Regions from separate parts of the Pontibacter korlensis genome, predicted to be linked through region 3. Evidence: riboswitches for the same ligand, from Rfam matches in the RefSeq annotation. Region 3 holds a riboswitch; each other region holds the start of a gene.

Region 1 (5,001 bases), 2.0 Mb from region 3:
CCAAGGCTTTGGCAGCTCTTCGTGGCCGTGGCTTTGTAACACCAGAGGATGTGCAGGAGCTGGCCCCGGTTGTGCTACGCCACCGTATTCTGCTTACACCTGAGCGAGAAATGGAAGGCATAACCCCGGACGAAGTGATAAAGCAGATTATTCAGAAAATAGAAGTGCCGCGCTAGTGCAGTTTATTCGCAGTTTATACTTTACTAACCGCCTGTACCTGGGCTTAGCCAGCCTGGCTTACCTTTTTGTGCTTGCCTTTTTCGTACCGGTGCTGCTGGTTATAGCCAAGGTAGCGCTGGCAGTGCTGGCTCTGCTTGTGGTAGTGGATCTGTTGCTGCTCTATAGCAACAACAAAGGTCTTTACGCTAGCCGCAGTATGCAGGAAAAACTCTCCAACGGCAGCGAGAACGATGTGTACCTGTACCTGGAGAACAAGTATAACTTTACCTTATACGCAGAGGTGATAGACGAACTGCCTTTCCAGCTTCAGAAACGGGACAGCGTTTTCAAGGCTAATGTTCCGACTGGCCGAACGCACATTATTCACTACACGGTAAGGCCAACCAAGCGGGGTAGCTACAGCTTTGGCGCGATCAATGTGTTTGCTATGAGCGTGCTTCGTCTGGTAAAACGTCGGCACAAGTTCGCTCAGAACCAGGAAGTACCGGTGTATCCGTCGTTTATACAGATGCGTCAGTATGAGTTGCTCACTATCTCCAACAGGCTGCACGAAGCTGGTTTAAAGAAGATACGCCGGATTGGTCAGAGCTCAGAATTTGAGCAGATACGGCCATACGTGGCAGGCGACGACCAACGCACCATTAACTGGAAAGCCACAGCTCGCAAAGCCGAACTGATGGTAAACAGCTATCAGGATGAAAAGTCGCAGCAAGTATACTGCTTGATTGATAAGGGCCGTGTTATGCAGATGCCCTTTGAAGGTTTAAGCCTACTGGACTACGCTATCAACGCGTCGCTGGTTGTTTCTAACATCGCTCTAAAGAAACAGGATAAGGCGGGTGTGATCACCTTCTCCCATACCATCAGCAATATGTTACCTGCTGAGCGAAAGGCTAGCCAGCTACGTCTTATCCTGGAGCTGCTGTACAACCAGAAAACGCTGTACCAGGAAACGGACTACGAACGCCTCTACACTACTGTACGCCATAGCATAAAGCAGCGTAGTCTCCTCTTGCTGTTCTCTAACTTTGAGACGCTGAATGGGGCGCAGCGCCAGTTACCGTACTTACGGGCCATGGCCAAACGCCATCTGCTCGTAGTCATCTTCTTTGAGAATACTGAACTGCACAGCTTACTGCACCAACGCGCTGCAAATACAGAGGAGGTTTACACCAAAGCCATTGCAGAAAAGTTTGCCCACGATAAGCGGCAAATAGTAAAGGAACTTCAGATGCATGGTATACATACTATCCTCACTCCTCCGAAAGACCTGACAGTTAACACAATCAACAAATACCTGGAGCTAAAAGCCCGTGGCCTGATATAAAAAACGGGAGACATAGATTGTCTCCCGTTTTGGTTAAGGTTAGTAAAGTTAGAAAAGTATGTTGTTGTAAGGTGAGAGAAAAGGCTATGAAGTAGCTACTGCTGTTTCAGCAGCTGGTTGTTTTGCTAAGTAGTTGTCTACAAAAGGGGTATAGACAGCTAACAGGCTAAACAGCAGCAACAGGTATAGATACCAGGCATTTGCCCAGAGGTCCAGGAAGTTTAGCTTGCCTTCTGTAAAGCTAAGCAGGATCAGGATCTGTGCTCCGTAAGGTAAAAGTCCTTGTACAACGCAGGAAGATATATCCATTAAGGCGGCAGTTTTGCGCTTGTCAACGGCATACCTCTGGCTTATTTCCTTTACCACCTGCCCCGTTACCACTATAGAGACCGTGTTGTTGGCAATAGCTGTATTCGTGCCACCAACCAAAGCGCCTATGCCTACCTGTGCCGAACGGAAACCACGTGTAGCCTTGCTTACCCGCTGTAACAGAAAGGCAATGCCACCTGCCTCGCTTACCATCTTTGCAAGCCCACCAGTTAGCATGGAAAGCAGGAAGATCTCTGTCATACCGGTAAAGCCTTCGTACACGCTGCGGCCAAACTGCAGCACCTCCAACTGCCCCTGCCACAACCCTACAGCCCCGGAGGCCAGTGTACCAAGTATAAGTACCACAAAAACATTAACGCCAGAAATAGCCAAAACAATCACGAGCAGGTAAGGCACTATCTGCCAGAACGAGAAGTCCTGCAGCTCTGGTAGTAGCCCCGCTCCTGCCCCTGCCGTGTTAAGGCCTGTTATCAGGAGTAACGCAATCGTTACAAGAGCGGCTGGGCCAGCAATAAGGATGTTCACCCTGAACTTATCGCGCATGCTGCACTCCTGTGTTTGGGTAGCAGCAATAGTAGTATCGGAGATGAAGGAAAGGTTATCACCAAACATCGCACCGCCCAACAAAGCTCCTAACAGCAGTGGCAGCGAAGTATGGCTTTGCTCTGCCAGGCCCACCACAATTGGCCCCAGCGCCACAATGGCACCTACCGAGGTACCCGTAGCTGTTGACAGAAAAGCTGCCAGCAGAAACACTCCCAAACCAAGGTACTGCACCGGCAACACGCTCAACCCAAGGTTAACTGTAGCATCCACTCCTCCTACAACTTTTGTAACTGTGGCGAACGCACCTGCCAGCAGGTAAATAAGGCACATGGTAATGATCTTTGAATCACCACACCCCTGAATCAAAGCTGCTACCTTAGCCTCAGTAGATCCACGAAGAATAAAAAAAGCCGAAATGATACCTAAAACCACTGCCACAGGTGCTGGCAGCGCATAGAAGTCGTTTAATAAAATGCCTGCACCTAAAAAAGTAAGTACAAACACAAGGAAAGGCACCAGGGCCCATCCCCCTGTTTTCTGAATATGTTGCATGTAAATGGTGGAGCGAACGGTATGTAATAGCATACGCAACATGCAAGCTGCACACCACGCTCCAATTTAAAGTATAAAATTTACGGAGAAGACCTGTGCTAAGACAGGCTAAAGCTCAGCGGCCAAATAAGGAAAGCACCCTCAGCAACAATAACAACAACAGCAGACAGTAATGGAAGCTGTTACGGCAGTATGAGCACGAAATGAAGTAGCTGAAAGCTGATGTAATAGGTGCATTAGGTTAAAATTTATAGGTCCCAAGCTGGGCAGGAGTTAGCACCTTTACGGCCTGGGCCGTGGTTGCTAGAGGTTCACAGAGCCTGCTCTCTCCCCTCTTCTTTATAAATCTTGCATAAAGATGTGGCAAAGGTAAAGGCAGCAACAGTAGAAAATCAACTAATGGGCACGAATTCTACAAAGAATCATATGCCACTACAGCTATAGTTCATTGTCTAAACTTGCATCTGAATGTAAATTCCAGCAAGTTTATAGTTTGAACCAACCTTTACTCACCAACTACAATGAACTATACTTCTACTGCTTTCTTCTCTCTTCTGCTTGCCAGCACCTGCCTGTTTAGCTGTTCCAAAAACCCTTATGCCAGCACCAACAAAGCACATAAGAAACAGCTGAAAACATATGCCAAACAGCTACGCACAGTACCAGCCACTAACCCCGGCGAGGAGCAACTGCAGCAGGGTGACTACTGGGTAGGCACCACTAATTTTAACATGCGCAGGGCCAATTTTGTGGTCATCCACCACACCGCCCAAAACTCAACCGACCATACCTTAAAAACCTTTACGATGCCGAAAACCAGTGTTAGCGCACACTATGTTATTGGTCGGGATGGTAAGGTATACCACATGCTGAACGACAATCTGCGTGCCTGGCATGGTGGCAACAGCCGATGGGGCAATAACACGGACCTCAACTCCTCCTCTATTGGTATAGAGCTGGATAATAATGGGGCAGAACCGTTCTCGGATGCTCAGATTAACAGCCTGCTGGAAGTACTGGCTATGCTGAAGAAAACGCATAACATCCCCACAGAGAACTTTATCGGGCACTCTGACATTGCACCGGTTCGCAAGGTAGATCCAAACCAGACCTTCCCCTGGAAAAAGCTGGCTGAAAATGGTTTCGGCTTATGGTACGATGAGGATACTGTAGAAGAGTACCTGCAGCCTGCAGCCCCCATAACAGTGCTCGATAGCACTGGTACAAAACCTGCACTTATACTTCAGCCACTGGATACAATTGCAACCATACCTCCACACTTCAATCCTAAAGAGGCGCTCCGCATTATAGGTTATGATACCCGCGATTTGCCAGCAGCCATACGTGCTTTCAAGCTTCACTTTATACAGGATGAGGTGAACATGGAACTTACTGAACGAGACAAGGCTGTACTGTACAACCTGTATCAGAAGTACCTGTAGGTCTATGTACAGAATGACTTTGTAAGCTGGTAAGCAAAAACAAAGTTTACCTTAGGCTATAAAAACAGAACGGCCCCGGCAGGAGAAGCTTCTCTCCCACCGGGGCCGTTCTGTTAAACTTTGAGTGAAAAACCTCCGCTATTTTTCGGGCTGACAACTCTCCAGCCTTACAACTTTCTAACTTTTCAACTCTATAACTTTCTAACTATTTAAGCCAGCAAGTTCCAAACATACTGTAGCATCAATCCGCAGATGTAGGCCCCATAAGTACCTACTGCATAACCAAGCACAGCCAGTAAAACACCTACCGGAGCAAGGTATTTGTTGAAGGCCACTGCTACAATCGGTGCAGAAGCTGCACCACCAATATTAGCCTGGCTGCCTACTGCTACATAGAAGAATGGAGCACGGATGATGCGTGCCACAACCAACATGATCAGGATGTGGAATGCAATCCAGAACATACCTACCAGGAACAGCTTTGGATTATCCAGCACAGCTCCCAGGTCCATACTCATACCAATGGTAGCTACCAGGAAGTACAGGAAAAGAGAGCCAAAGCGGGAGGCGCCATATCCCTCCAGTTCACGAGCCTTGGTAAACGACAGTGCCAGACCAGCTGTA
Region 2 (5,001 bases), 1.6 Mb from region 3:
CGCCACGGCGCTGTGCCACCAGGATGTCGAGGCTCGGCAGAATAGCCATCTCAGTAGGCTCAAAGAAAGCACCAGTGTTCAGCTGCACCTTCACAAAGCGGTCAGCCTCTGGCGCACGCTTAGAGGTAGCTTGCTCATAGTCCAGCTCTTTATTTTCACCGATCGCATACTTGATGCCTCCCAGTACGTGCTTCAGGTACTGCGGATCCTGGTAAGACTCATCTGTATGGCCTAAAGCAGTATAAAATGCACGGCCACCATCGTACTCGTGGTACCAAGCCATTGGGTGGTTATCGCCGTTAGTACCGCCTTCGTAGCTGCTCTCATCTATAGCTAACAGCACCTTAGTTTCCGGGTTCAGGTTCTTAAAGTTGTACCACTCGTCAGTTCTCTTCCACTCCTCTGGCAGGTGTGCAGTAGCCTCATGATTTTTATCCACTACATGCAGTACAGCCTCCTGCGTCTCAGGGTGGCTGCTAAAGTAGCCGCCAACCAATCTGCCGTACCATCCCCACTCGTACTCAGTGTCTGTGGCAGAGTGGATACCCACAAAACCACCACCGGCCTGAATGTAGCGCTCAAAGTCAGCTTCCTGGTAGTGATTAAGCACATCTGCGGTAGTGTTAAGAAACACTACCGCAGAGTACTGCTTAAGAGAGTCTTCATGGAACATGTTGGCATTGGTAGTGGTGTCTACCTGAAAGCCATTTTCTAGACCTAATTTTATAAGGGCGGCATTTCCTGCTGCAATAGAGTTGTGATGGAACCCGCTGGTCTTGCTAAACACAAGCACCTTCGGATCACCGGAACGCTTATCACTACAGGAAAAGACAGCAAAGAGGCACACCGCAAACAGGTAAAATGCCTTCTTTATTGGGACTTTTGCTATCATTTAGAATTTAAGGGTGTTTGTTGGTGAAATTTTTTCGTTTCAAAATGGCTATTAGGTACAGCCACGCTTCAGTCTTGTGAGGCAGCTAGCAAGGTGTCAGTTCAGCCGCTAACGTCACCTGGAAACTGCTTCTTCTACTTCCTCAGGAAAAAGCTATGCGTGGAATGCATTTCATAGTTGTGGTTTTGCAAACATAGTCTTGCAGAATAAATGTCTCTACAGGTAAAAATACTACTATTCACTTAAAACCCACCATTACAGGTACTAATTTTTGAGCACTTACTTTCCTCAACCCTCACCCTCTTTTTTTTCGTTTAATATCACAAGTATAAACACTAAAGTTGAAGGCCTATGAACACCCTACCTATCAACTGGCTCACTGAGGGACTTTTAGACTTTGAGTACAAAAAATACATGCTGCTGGCATACTTGCAGGCCGCCAAAAATGAGTTTGGAGAGCAGCGCCTGTACCCTATTTTCTCAGACCTAATCATGCACTACCGGAACCTGTTACAGGTAAAAGAGCATAAGCGCCTGGTATATGAGCAGTTTCCGCAACGTATTAGCCGCGCCGACTTCGAAAAGCTGGAGCTAGTGTATGAGAAAATTGTGGAGGACGACGAGACAATGGCGCAAATTGAAGAGATCATACAGTATGCCACGCCACGCTTTAGCCAAACACTGGAGGAGGGGAAAGAACTCTATGACTTTGTGGAGCGACACCTGGAGTTCAGCCCCGTGGGCATTACTCCTATCTACCATAACGAAGGCTACCTCTTCCTGGAGAATTTCCCTGGCAAAGAGACACAGGTGTACGTGTATCATATTACTGTTTTTGAAAACACTTATGAAAAGTACAGGGGCATTAATACGAAGCACCTGCAGACTGTGCGCCGTGGGCTGGCTCTTACCCATGAGCACTTAAAGGCACAGCTTATACGGGAGAACCAGAAGTTACCTAACCCCGCCACCTTTGTGGCTGTGGCCAAAATACCGGTACCAGTTGAGCAGTCGCTGCTGCCAATTGCCAAGCGTTCGCTTGTAAAATATGTAACTCAACTTGCTGCTTAGAGTATAATCAAAAGCAATACAGGCCTAAGGTAAGAGCTGCTACGCTCTTGCCTGCCTAATTTTAGCGGCTGTTTCACAATATTTTACATAAAAGGTTACACATCTCAGAAAAAGCCCTAATTTTGCATTAGTATCACCAATGGACGTTACGTCTGTAAAAATTTATAAAGAAGAGGCGAGAGACTAGGCTCTGAGACCCTCTGGCAACCTCCAAAATGGTAAGGTGCCAATTCCTAGCCCGGCAGCCGGGGCATATAAATTGATAAAGCAATGCAAACCTACAACATTACATCAGCTACACGTATGGCAAGCAGTGGTACAGCCACCGCATCAGTTGCCTTTGTCCCAACATCTGCTCTTCTGCAGCAGAATTGCTGTTGCTGTTGTTGTATGTGCTAAGCGTGCACTTCTCACCTATACCATTCCAGTTTTACGACGTCTTTTTTAGCCGCTTTCTTCTTTTTACTTTACCGGATATAAGCAGGCACACTTCATGCTCCTTGAGCTTAGTGGCATAGTTATGGCTCTAAACTGGAAACCCTAGTTACAAACTTAGTTTTCAAAGAGATTAATATATATTCCATGGATCTATCACAAGAATTGCTGGCTAAACTAGATAGTTTACGTGCCGCTCTTTCTGGCCTTACGGCTGAGGAAGGACTGCGCCGGCTGGCTCAGGAATTTAATGGCAGCATAGCCTTTTCCTCCAGCCTTGGCATAGAAGATCAGCTCATCACACATTATATATTTGAAAATAACCTGCCAATTAGGGTGTTTACACTTGATACAGGTCGCCTCTTTAACGAGAGTTATACACTGTTGCACAAGACGAACAACCACTATGGCAAAAAGATAGAAGTATACTTCCCGAAGCACGAGGCTGTAGAGCAGCTGGTGAACGAGAAAGGTCCGATGAGCTTTTATAACTCTATCGATGATCGCAAGCAGTGCTGCTACATACGTAAGGTGGAGCCGCTAAACCGTGCCCTGGAAGGTGTACAGATTTGGGTAACAGGTATCCGTGCCGAGCAGTCTGGTGCACGCCAGGACCTACAGTTACTGGAATGGGACGAAGGCCACCAGCTCATCAAGTATAACCCGCTGCTTGATTTTACTTTGGATGAGGTACGTGCTGCTGTTAAAGCACTGCACATCCCTTACAACCCGCTGCACGACAAAGGATTTGTAAGTATAGGTTGCGCACCTTGTACACGTGCCATTTTGGAAGGAGAAGACTTCCGTGCCGGCCGTTGGTGGTGGGAAGACAACTCGAAAAAAGAGTGCGGCTTGCACGCAAGATAAGTTAAAGATTTCAAGAGTTAAGAGTGGTACATACAACCGCTTGTTAATCATAAAATATGGACAAGAGATATCTGGATTACCTCGACCAGCTGGAGGCAGAAGCCATCCACATTATGCGTGAGGTAGCGGGGCAGTTCGAAAAGCCAGCCCTGCTTTTTTCGGGCGGTAAAGATTCAATTACACTGGTACGACTGGCTGAGAAGGCATTTAGACCAGGTAAATTCCCATTCCCGCTGGTACACATCGACACTGGCCACAACTTCCCTGAGGCCATTCGTTACCGCGATGAGCTAGCCGAGCGCCTTGGTGAAAAGCTGATCGTTCGCAATGTAGAGGATACGATCAAGCGCAAGAACCTATCAGAGCCAACAGGCCGTTATGCCAGCCGCAATGCGCTGCAGACACACACCCTGCTGGAGACTATAGAGGAATTCGGTTTTGATGCCTGCATTGGTGGAGCACGTCGCGATGAGGAGAAAGCCCGTGCCAAAGAGCGTATTTTCTCTGTACGAGACGAATTTGGTCAGTGGGACCCGAAGCGCCAGCGTCCAGAGCTTTGGAACATCTACAACGGCCGCATCAACAAAGGCGAAAACGTGCGTGTGTTCCCCATCTCTAACTGGACAGAGCTTGATGTATGGAACTACATTAAGCGCGAAGGTATCGCATTACCACATATCTACTACACCCACGAGCGCGAGTGCCTGGTGCGTGATGGAAAACTGATGGCATGGTCTGACTTCATTTACCAGGAGCCGGACGATGTGGTGGTGAAGAAGCAGGTACGTTTCCGTACTGTAGGCGATATGACCTGTACAGCAGCTGTGGAGTCGGTAGCATATGATATCGACGCCGTAATTGCCGAGATTCTGGAGTCAAAGATTAGTGAGCGTGGAGCTACCCGCATCGACGACAAGTTGTCGGAAACAGCGATGGAAGACCGTAAGAAAGGAGGATACTTTTAAGATGGACATACTACGATTTATAACTGCCGGCAACGTAGACGACGGCAAGAGCACATTAATCGGTCGCCTGCTCTACGACACAAAGCAGATATTTGCAGACCAACTGGAAGCTATCGAAAGCTCTGGCCGCCTGAACGAGGATGGACAGATAGACCTTTCTTTGCTGACAGATGGCCTAAAGGCAGAGCGTGAGCAAGGCATCACTATCGACGTGGCTTATAAGTATTTCTCTACAGAGAAGCGCAAATTCATTATTGCTGATGCGCCAGGCCACATTCAGTATACTAGAAACATGGTTACGGGTGCGTCTAACTCAAACCTGTCCATCATTCTGGTAGATGCACGCAAAGGAGTTCAAGAGCAGACACGCCGTCACTCTATTATCTCTACGCTGCTGGGTATCCCGCACCTGGTAATCTGTATCAATAAGATGGACCTGGTTGGTTACGACGAGCAGGTTTACAACCAGATTGTAGAGGATTACAAGCAGTTTGCTAAAAAGCTGAAGTCGAAGGACATCACCTTTATACCTGTTAGTGCCCTTAAAGGCGATAACATTGTGGAAAGCTCTGAGCTGACTATGCCATGGTACCAGGGGCCAAGCCTGCTGGAGCACCTGGAGCAGGTTCCTGTTTCACAGGATTTCAACCTGGAAGATTCACGATTCCCGGTACAGTATGTTATCCGCCCCCTTACTGCTGAACACCACGATTACCGCGGTTATGCAGGTAAAGTGATCAGCGGTACTTATAAGGCTGGCGACAAGGTAAC
Region 3 (5,001 bases):
TCAATGGTGGCGAAAGAACGCTCTTTGGTGCGGCTCAGGTGATCTTCGCGCAGCTTCTGGTATTCTGCTCTGATTTCGGCCACATACTCCTTTTTATTGCTGCCCAGCAGGCTACCTACTACGGTTACACTACGGGAGGCATCGTGCACGTGCACCACCGGCCCGCTGTATTGCGGCGCGATTTTAACGGCTGTGTGTACGCGGGAGGTAGTGGCTCCGCCAATCAGCAGGGGAATCTTCATGCCTCTTCGTTCCATCTCCTGCGCCACATACACCATTTCATCCAGTGAAGGCGTAATCAGACCGCTCAGGCCAATGATATCCACCTTCTGTGCTTCGGCCTCTGATAATATCTTATCCAGCGACACCATCACGCCAAGGTCAATCACCTCATAGTTGTTACAGGCCAGTACCACGCCCACAATGTTTTTGCCGATGTCGTGTACGTCGCCTTTCACGGTCGCCATCAGGATGGTGCCTGCCGTTGATTTGGAGGTATCGGATGCCAGTTTCTCCTGCTCCATGAACGGCAGCAGGTACGCTACGGACTTCTTCATCACACGGGCACTCTTCACGACCTGTGGCAGGAACATTTTACCGGCACCGAACAAGTCGCCTACTACGGTCATACCGGCCATCAGCGGACCTTCAATCACCTCTAAGGTTTTAGTGGCTTTCTGTCGTGCTTCCTCGGTGTCCTCTTCTATAAATTCTACAATGCCTTTTACCAGGGCATGCTTCAGGCGCTCTTCCACAGGCACTTTGCGCCAGCTGTTGTCCGCCTGTGCAGCACCCTTGCCTTTGCCCTTGATGGTATCTGCATAGGTTACCAGTTTCTCTGTCGCATCCGGGTGGCGGTTGAAGATGACGTCCTCAATCAGGTCGCGCAGCTCTACAGGTACCTCGTCATAAACACCCAGCATACCGGCGTTCACAATACCCATGTCCATGCCGGCCTGCACCGCATAGTACAGGAAGACTGTATGCATGGCCTCGCGCACCAGGTCATTACCGCGGAATGAGAACGACAGGTTACTTACCCCACCACTCACTAGCGCGTGTGGCAGGTTAGCTTTTATCCATTTTACCGACTCCAGGTATTCTACTGCATAATTGTTATGCTCTTCTATACCGGTGGCAATGGCTAATATATTCGGGTCGAAAATGATGTCTTGTGGCGGGAAACCTACTTCTTCTGTCAGGATGCGGTAAGCACGTCCGCAGATTTCAATTCTTCGCTCTAGTGTGTCGGCCTGGCCTTCCTCATCGAATGCCATCACAACGGCAGCAGCGCCATACTGGCGCACTTTGCGGGCCTGCTGCTTAAAGTTCTCCTCGCCTTCTTTTAAGGAGATGGAGTTGACGATGGACTTACCCTGCACACACTTCAGGCCTGCTTCCAAGACCGTCCATTTAGACGAGTCGATCATGATCGGCAGCTTAGCTATGTCCGGCTCGGAGGCAATCAGGTTCAGGAAGTTGGTCATGGCCTCCTCAGAGTCCAGCATACCTTCGTCCATGTTCACGTCGATGATCTGGGCACCGCCTTCTACCTGCTGCTGCGCTACCGAAAGAGCCTCTTCAAACTCTCCGTTTACAATCAGGCGGGCAAATTTTTTGGAGCCGGTTACGTTCGTGCGCTCGCCCACATTCACAAACAGGGTTTCCGGTGTAATGGTAAGCGGTTCTAGTCCGCTGAAGCGCGAGTAAGCAGGAAGCTCAGGAACGACACGTGGTTTATGTTTGGCAGAAAGTTCTGCAATGCGCCGGATATGATCCGGTGTGGTACCGCAGCAGCCACCTAATATATTTATCAGGCCTTCCTGCAGGTACTCCTCTACAATAGCACCCATTTCATCTGCCGTTTCATCGTAACCGCCAAAGGCATTTGGCAGACCGGCATTCGGGTAGGCACTGATATACACATCCGCAATACGCGACAGTTCCTGGATGTGTGTTTTCAGCTGGCGCGCCCCCAGGGCACAGTTAAAACCAATGCTGATGATAGGAGCATGCGAGATAGAATTCCAGAATGCCTCTACCGTCTGGCCAGACAAGGTACGGCCGCTGGCATCGGTAATAGTACCAGACACCATGATGGGCAGCTCTTTGCCGCCATCCTGCACATATTGCTCTGCGGCAAAAAGGGCAGCCTTACAGTTGAGCGTATCGAACACCGTCTCTATCAGCAGCACATCGCAGCCACCATCCACCAGGCCACGCACCTGCTCATAGTAAGCTTCCACCAGTTGGTCGAAAGTGATGGCGCGGTAGCCAGGGTTATTTACATCCGGGGAAAGGGAAGCTGTACGGTTGGTTGGGCCAATGGCGCCGGCTACAAAACGCGGCTTGTCCGGGTTCTGCGCTGTTACCTCGTCTGCTGCCTCGCGTGCCAGCCTGGCCGATTCATAGTTCAACTCATACACCAGGTCCTCCATATGGTAATCGGCCATGGCAATGCTGGTGCCGCTGAAAGTGTTGGTTTCCACAATATCGGCACCAGCGTTCAGGTACTCCACGTGTATGGCCTTGATAATGTCCGGGCGGGTGATGGAGAGCAGATCGTTGTTGCCCTTCAGGTCACTGGGATGATCTTTAAAGCGTTCGCCACGGAAATCTGCTTCTGAAAGCTGGTAACGCTGAATCATGGTGCCCATCGCGCCGTCCAGCACGAGCACACGCTCCTTCAGCAAACTATGAATGGGATGTTTTGTCATTTTCGGTGTCTTCTTTCTTCTCTAAGTCTTCTACACAACTTATCAAGAAGGACACCTGAGTTTAGGCAGGAGCAATCTTATCTTCCCTGGCAATGCACCAGGAGGGAGTTAGCACCAAGCTTTATACATGGTTGCTAAGACGTCATCGGGCCCTATCCCTCAGTCTTTCTTGATAAGAGATGCAAATATAATGGGATATCCGTAGAAAGTAAATATTTGTTGCACCAGGCACACCTTTACTTTTTCTGAGAAGGCCATAAATGCGAAAAGGGACACTGATGCGTCCCTTTTCTTGAAGAGGTTTAATTTATTACCTATAACCTCTTTGTTATTTATACGCCAGTAAAACTGGTTTGTTGCTTTCCGCTGCCTAAAAACAAAAAAGAGGGACACCTGAGCGGCATCCCTCTTTTCTATAGTGGTAAAGCTAAATTAAGCTTCTGCCTCTACTTTAGGAACTACAGAAACGTAAGAACGGTTTTTCTTACCTTTTCTGAACTGTACAGTACCATCAACCAGTGCAAACAGAGTATGGTCTTTGCCTATACCTACGTTTGTGCTTGGGTGGTGCGCAGTACCTCTTTGTCTTACAATGATGTTACCTGCAATAATGTCCTGGCCACCGTAAATCTTAACACCAAGTCGTTTAGAATGCGATTCGCGGCCGTTATTGGAACTACCAACGCCTTTTTTGTGTGCCATTTTCTTTTACTATTTAACTGGGTTAGGAAACCTAAACCCAAAAGTTCTACGATTAATTTCTTCTTACTGCTTAACCAATGTTTTCGATAAGAACCTTGGTATACTGCTGGCGGTGGCCGCGAGACTTCTTATACCCTTTTCTTCTCTTCTTCTTGAAAACAAGCACTTTGTCAGCTTTAACGTCTCCTAGGATTTTGCCAGTTACCTTAACACCATCCACAAAAGGAGCGCCAACAGTGATTGTACCGTTGTCATCAGTTAGAAGAACATTGGCGAACTCAACGGCGTCACCTTCATTGCCGGAAAGCTTGTTAGCGTAGATGAACTTACCGCTCTCTACTTTGGTCTGTTGACCTGCGATTTCTACAATTGCGTACATCAGCTTCAATGTATGTTTAAAGTTTAGTCCGCAAAAGTACGGCTTCATTTTGATATTTGCAACGGCTTGTATAACAATTTGTTCTCACTTCATTTACCTTTCACAATACTGTGGAAAACTTTGTGCATAAACTCGTGTCATTTTTGGAAAACTCTCAAAACCCTGCATAAGATGTTTTGCAACAAGCAGTTGCAGCCAAAACTCCAAAACAAACTTTTCCACAAAAGTTGCCCAAAGCATGCCTGGCAGAGCCAAACAACCCCTTAACTACAGACACACACCTCTGTTTGCAACTGCAACACCCTCTCTTACACTATAATTACACAGCTCAAAGCAGCGCAAAATGCACTTAACACCGATTACATATAGCATTTACAATATTTATCACTTTATATATAAGTGGATTGCAATGTGGATAACGGTGTGAATTACCACTAAAATCAGCCAAAACAGAGCGCTGAGTGGGTGTGCATAAATTGAACAACTTTCGCCCCGCAAATCAAGTTCATTTCTATATATTTGAAGTCAGGATATAAGTAGTAAAACACCCATGGAGGCTGTAAACATTTCCTGAGCTCAAGAGGTTTTGATACTCATTATTAACCAAGACCCTTTAACTATATAAAATTACGTGATTATGGAGCCAATACTGCAAGAGAACCCTAACCGCTTTGTACTGTTCCCTATACAGCATGACGAGGTGTGGCAGATGTATAAGAAGGCAGAAGCCAGCTTTTGGACAGCCGAGGAAATTGACCTGGGCCAGGACCTGAAAGACTGGGAAAACCTGAACGACGGCGAGCGCCATTTCATTAGCCACGTACTGGCTTTCTTCGCTGCCTCCGACGGCATCGTGAACGAGAACCTGGCCGTGAACTTCATGAATGAGGTACAGATACCAGAGGCTCGTTGCTTTTATGGTTTCCAAATCATGATGGAGAATATCCATGCAGAAACATACTCTCTCCTGATCGACACTTATGTAAAGAAGCAGTCGGAGAAAGATTTCTTGTTTAACGCCCTGGATAACGTACCAGCCGTGAAGCGTAAAGGCGAATGGGCGCTTAAGTGGATTGAGAGCGAGAACTTTACCGAGCGTTTGATCGCCTTTGCAGCTGTAGAAGGCATTTTCTTCTCTGGCTCTTTCTGCTCTATCTTCTGGCTGAAGAAGCGCGGCCTTATGCCAGGCCTTACCTTCTCAAA
Region 4 (5,001 bases), 1.9 Mb from region 3:
GTGCACCAACTTTGCCAGGAGTACATCGCCTTGAAAGAAGACACCCTTGTCGGATTCGAGAGCAGATGGATTAAAAGAACAGAACAATGGCTAACCTACTAAAGCAAAAGTATAAGATAGACCGCAACAGACCTACCATCGGTATAACGGGACCTGACAAGGGAGGAGGCGCTGCCTGGTTCTTCACCGCCCTGTCGGTATTGCTTGCTGGTGGATGGCCTGTTCGTATCACTCCTTCCAGACCTCGTACTGCAGACGGCCTGCAGGCCCTGATTATAGGCGGCGGTGCCGATGTGGATCCCAGCACTTATGAGCAGGAACATGTGATAGATGATTACCTGCAACAAACGCTAAGGCAGCCCAACAAAAACATTTTCCGACGCGTGGGCCGATTCGTCCGGTGGGTGTGGTATCCGGCAGTCTTTTTTGTGCGCAAGCTCATGAGCCGGAAGCTGTCTTTTGGCCTGGACCGTGAACGTGACCACCTGGAGTTTCAGCTGCTGGACCAGGCCACAAAAAAAGGACTTCCGGTTATGGGCATTTGCCGCGGAGCCCAACTAATGAACGTATACTTCCGGGGAACGCTTTACCGAAGTATAAACTCATTTTACATGGAGGAACCTAATCCTGCGAGTGTGTTTCCTGTGAAGAAAGTGCACATAAAGCCGGGAAGTAAGTTGGAGCGCGTATTAGGAACACAACAATTAGAGGTAAATGCGCTGCATAACCAGGCTGTGAAAGAGCCTGGTCAAGCAATCGACATAGTTGCCCGTGAACCAAACCAGGTAGTGCAAGGCATAGAACATACCGTGCAGGATTTCATGATTGGCGTGCAATGGCACCCTGAATACCTGCCACAGAGCAAATTACACCGCAGGCTGTTCAAAGCACTGGTGCAACAGGCCAAAGGAGTTAACCAGCAGATAGAAGAACAGGATATGCAGGCAGCCCTGGCCGAACCAAGAGCCGAAGCCTTGAAAGAAATAGAAGAGGCATCAATAAAGCAGGAGTAAAAGCCATAATTACTTTTTCATTTAGAGTGAATTTTGGCTTAACAAGATTGATGTAGCTACATTTTTTTTCCTCACATTTGGAAATAAAAAATTCTGCTTGCAACTTTGCAACCGTAAAGTCATAATACCTACACCGTATTTGATTTATAAAGAAGAAGGGAGAGAACAGGCTCTAAGAACTTCTAGCAACCAGTTACTAAACCAGGTGCTAATTCCTGCCTAAAAAATTTAGGGGATATAAATTGGTTAACATGAAAATCTCAGCTTACAACCTTACGGGTAACTTACAAAACCGAATTACATCACTTTCTTTCGGTTCATCTTCTATCTATTCTCATACTTGTTGTTGCTGTTGTTGCTAGCCCGGCTGCAAGAGCTGTTGTCGCAATAATTCTATTTAGGCCATAACACCTCTTACACGTAGCCCCAAGGGATAGCTTTGTCTTTTTTGCACTTGCTGCAGAAAGATCCTAACAATGCTACACCCTGAGCCCCAAGCATTTTAGTAGCCTGTTTCCTGCCAGGTTGATGCTGCAGGAAGTCCTTAAGAACCCTTATAAACTCATTTATACTTTAAACTCAGACTTATGTCGACTAATCAATCAGAAAGACCAATAGCTATATTTCATGAGCACCAGGAGTGGTTCCGCCCTTTGTTTAACGAGCTTGATGCTCGTGGCATCGCTTTTGAGCGCCTGAATGCAGCAGAACATACTTATGACCTTGCTTCTCCGGAGCAGAACTACAGCCTGTTCTTCAACCGCATGAGCCCTTCTGCTTACCTGCGCAACAACGAGCAAGGCATTTTCTATACTTTAAACCTGCTGGCACACCTGGAGGCAAAAGGTGTAACCGTCATTAATGGTTACAAAGCATTCCAGTACGAAACTTCGAAAGCACTGCAAATGTCACTGCTGGAGAAACTGGGTCTGCCTTACCCGAAAGCCCGCGTAATCAACCATGCTTCGCAGGCTGTAAAGGCTGCTGAAGGACTTCGCTTCCCTATCGTGGTAAAAGCCAACATTGGTGGTAGCGGTGCAGGTATTACTCGTTTCGACTCTCAGGAGGAGTTAGCACTGGCTGTAACCTCTGGTCAAATAGCCTTAGGTATAGACCACACTGCCCTGGTACAGGAGTTTATTCCTGCTCGTGGTGGCCACATTAACCGTGTGGAGACTCTGGGAGGCAAGTTTCTGTATGCCATCAAGGTTTATACTTCCGGCGAAAGCTTTAACCTCTGCCCTGCCGACATCTGCCAGACTACCGGTGGTAAAGAACTGGTACGGAACGCATGTGCTATCGATGCTCCTAAGAACGGCATGAAAGTAGAAGCCTTTACACCTGAGCAGGAAGTAATTGACGCTATTGAGCGCATTGTGCAGGAAGCTGGCATCGACGTTGGAGGCATTGAGTATACTGTAGATGACCGTGACGGCCAGATCTACTACTACGATGTGAATGCCCTTTCTAACTTCGTGGCTGATGCTGTTAATGTGATCGGCTTTAACCCCCACGCTAAACTTGTTGACTTCCTTGCAGAGAAAGCTCAGCTAAAGAAGGAGGAGGTATAAGCATGGAGTACGGATATTGGTTACCGGTATTTGGCGGCTGGCTTCGAAACGTAGAAGACGAAAGTATGTCGTCGGACTGGAATTATGTAAAAAAGCTGGCGCAGCGAAGCGAAGACTGGGGCTACAGCATTTCCCTGATTGCTGAGCTGTTCCTGAATGATATTAAAGGCGAACAGGCACCATCTCTGGAAGCTTGGTCAACGGCAGCGGCACTAGCGGCAGTAACAGAGAAACTGGAGCTAATGGTAGCCGTACGACCTACCTTTCATAACCCGGCTATACTTGCCAAGCAGGCAGCTAACATAGCACAGATCGGTGGCGACAGGCTGTCCCTGAACGTAGTGTCTTCCTGGTGGAAGGATGAGGCCACCAAGTATGGACTACACTTTGAAGAGCACGATGACCGCTACGCCCGCACAAAAGAGTGGCTGAACGTGGTCACAGGTGTTTGGGAGCAGGATCACTTCTCCTACGAAGGCAAGTACTACAAAGTAGATGACAACGTACTACAGCCAAAGCCGAAGAAAAAGCCCTTCATTTATGCAGGTGGTGAATCAGAGGCTGCTAAGACGCTCATCAGCAAGCAGTGCGATGGCTACGTCATGCACGGCGATTCGCCTGAGCTCATCGGTAAGCGTATCGACGACATGAAGCGCCGTCGCGAAGCATGGGGACTGCCTCCAATGAAGTTCGGAGTTGCTGCTTACAGCATTATCCGTAATTCTGAGCAGGAGGTAAAGCAGGAAATAGACCGCATCACTAATGTGAAAGAGTCTAATGCTGGTTTTAAAAATATGCAGCAGTGGATTTCGGGTACGCAGTTAGAGCGACAGCTTACCCTGCAGGATTATTCTGTATCAAACCGTGGCTTGCGCTCAGGACTTTTGGGTACACCTGCCCAGGTACAGGACCGTATTGCAGAGTTTGAGGCTGTAGGAGTAGACTTTTTCCTGCTGCAGTGCAGCCCTCAGTTAGAAGAAATGGAGCGCTTCTCTGAGACAATCATAAATGTTGTAGCTTAAGACTAACCTTGCTGGAGCAGGGACCAGCTTACTGCTTTCCTGCTCTCAGTACACATATTGGCTCACCTTAAACAAACATAAACTAAGCCTAACCTTCCCTGCCGCTCTTGTAGCGGCAGGGATTTTTTTATTAGTATAGGCTAACCGCTTCGGATCTTCCAGCCCCACAACAATGGCCGTTTTTGCTTTTTACATAAGTTTCAGATCAATGTAGTCGATCATCATTTTCTCCCCGAAGCCCTCTGCCGGAATCCACTTAAACTCCATTACCTGTTTTCCTGGCTTCAGCTCAAAGGTGCCAAGGTCAACTACCTCTGCTTTACCTGGGGCTACTTCAGACTTAAAGTTGAGTTCTTTCTTTACCTGCTGCCCATTTAGCGCCACTCCAAACTTACCTCCTTCAGGAGACTTTACCACCTGCGCTTTTACGCTGTAGGTACCTGGTTTATCAACTTTGAACGTAGTGGTTAGCTTGTTTTCTTTTTTAGGATCTCCGTGCCATAAAAGTATTTTATGGCCGCTTACTCGGTCAAATATCCTTTCATCCGCAAACACATCTGTTGTGGCCCATCCACCTGAGTTATCTTCGATCTGCATGCTCTCCCCTTCTATAACGCCAGGTTTGCGGTAAACCTGGTAAGGAATTTCAAAACCATACAGCTCAGCTACAGGTGTGGGCTTGATAGGGTCTACCCCACCTTTATTCAGATACCAATAAGCAGTGACGGCATATTGCGTAGGCCATTTATCCGGGAAGTACTTTTCCAGGTATGCCCTGAACGACTTCTGAAAGGGCACATTATCTATCACCTGCCAGCGATTCAAGGCCTGGTAGCCCATGTTGTCTTCGGTGTGGCTCTGGCTATGAAAAGCGCGGGTAAAATAGTTCGGGATACACCAGGCGTAACCAAAGTAGTCCTCAGTACCAGTACCAAAGGTAGACGGGAAAGTCTCTCCATCTACAAAAAACTTCTCGTCTCCCTCGCCCCACCACCAGTGGCCTTCGCCCCCATACTGCTTGCAGGAGCCGCCCTTCGGGTTCCAGACCATCAAAGACATACCTAAGAAGCGGCCCCGCCCTTCTGTTTCCAGTACCGTCCAGTCTGGCCAGCGGGTTTAGTCAGAAATGGACTCCAGGTTGCGGTGCCACTTTGCATGAAAACGGCTGAAATTATTGTCTTTCCGACTTCTGTTTTCTAACCCAATGGATAGGTTAAGGCTAACAGGCTGGTCAAAATGATTGGTAAGTGTAATGGTGGCAGACTGATCGAAGGGCATGTACCAGTAGCTGTACATTGCTTCCTTGGTCATACCCATAGGTAAGGTTTTATATAGGTTGTACCCAGGCGCAGAACCAAAGAAATCTCCTATGGGAGACCATACGGCAGGCGCTTC

What was found. Region 3 has a riboswitch for S-adenosylmethionine ahead of metH (methionine synthase). Riboswitches for the same ligand answer to the same signal wherever they lie in the genome.
Region 1: it holds a riboswitch for S-adenosylmethionine, as region 3 does, so the genes downstream of both, PKOR_RS20970 (Na+/H+ antiporter NhaC family protein) here and metH (methionine synthase) in region 3, are expected to answer to the same signal.
Region 2: it holds a riboswitch for S-adenosylmethionine, as region 3 does, so the genes downstream of both, PKOR_RS12940 (phosphoadenylyl-sulfate reductase) here and metH (methionine synthase) in region 3, are expected to answer to the same signal.
Region 4: it holds a riboswitch for S-adenosylmethionine, as region 3 does, so the genes downstream of both, PKOR_RS14030 (ATP-grasp domain-containing protein) here and metH (methionine synthase) in region 3, are expected to answer to the same signal.

Annotation. Positions count from the first base shown of each region.
Region 1 covers NZ_CP009621.1:4,874,146-4,879,146, forward strand. Annotated here, with positions in the region: gene PKOR_RS20960 (AAA family ATPase) at 1-176, shown strand, start outside; gene PKOR_RS20965 (DUF58 domain-containing protein) at 176-1,507, shown strand; gene PKOR_RS20970 (Na+/H+ antiporter NhaC family protein) at 1,592-2,968, opposite strand; SAM riboswitch class I at 3,181-3,283, opposite strand; gene PKOR_RS20975 (N-acetylmuramoyl-L-alanine amidase) at 3,457-4,377, shown strand; gene PKOR_RS20980 (DUF819 family protein) at 4,587-5,001, opposite strand, start outside.
Region 2 covers NZ_CP009621.1:3,003,852-3,008,852, reverse strand. Annotated here, with positions in the region: gene PKOR_RS12950 (ThuA domain-containing protein) at 1-892, opposite strand, end outside; gene PKOR_RS12945 (hypothetical protein) at 1,244-1,963, shown strand; SAM riboswitch class I at 2,123-2,224, shown strand; gene PKOR_RS12940 (phosphoadenylyl-sulfate reductase) at 2,546-3,265, shown strand; gene cysD (sulfate adenylyltransferase subunit CysD) at 3,322-4,230, shown strand; gene PKOR_RS12930 (sulfate adenylyltransferase subunit 1) at 4,232-5,001, shown strand, end outside.
Region 3 covers NZ_CP009621.1:1,408,528-1,413,528, forward strand. Annotated here, with positions in the region: gene metH (methionine synthase) at 1-2,717, opposite strand, end outside; SAM riboswitch class I at 2,792-2,896, opposite strand; gene rpmA (50S ribosomal protein L27) at 3,150-3,419, opposite strand; gene rplU (50S ribosomal protein L21) at 3,490-3,798, opposite strand; gene PKOR_RS05905 (ribonucleoside-diphosphate reductase small subunit) at 4,436-5,001, shown strand, end outside.
Region 4 covers NZ_CP009621.1:3,275,811-3,280,811, reverse strand. Annotated here, with positions in the region: gene PKOR_RS14040 (amidoligase family protein) at 1-102, shown strand, start outside; gene PKOR_RS14035 (gamma-glutamyl-gamma-aminobutyrate hydrolase family protein) at 87-1,013, shown strand; SAM riboswitch class I at 1,155-1,257, shown strand; gene PKOR_RS14030 (ATP-grasp domain-containing protein) at 1,601-2,584, shown strand; gene PKOR_RS14025 (LLM class flavin-dependent oxidoreductase) at 2,587-3,606, shown strand; partial or broken gene PKOR_RS14020 (glycoside hydrolase family 172 protein) at 3,796-5,001, opposite strand, start outside.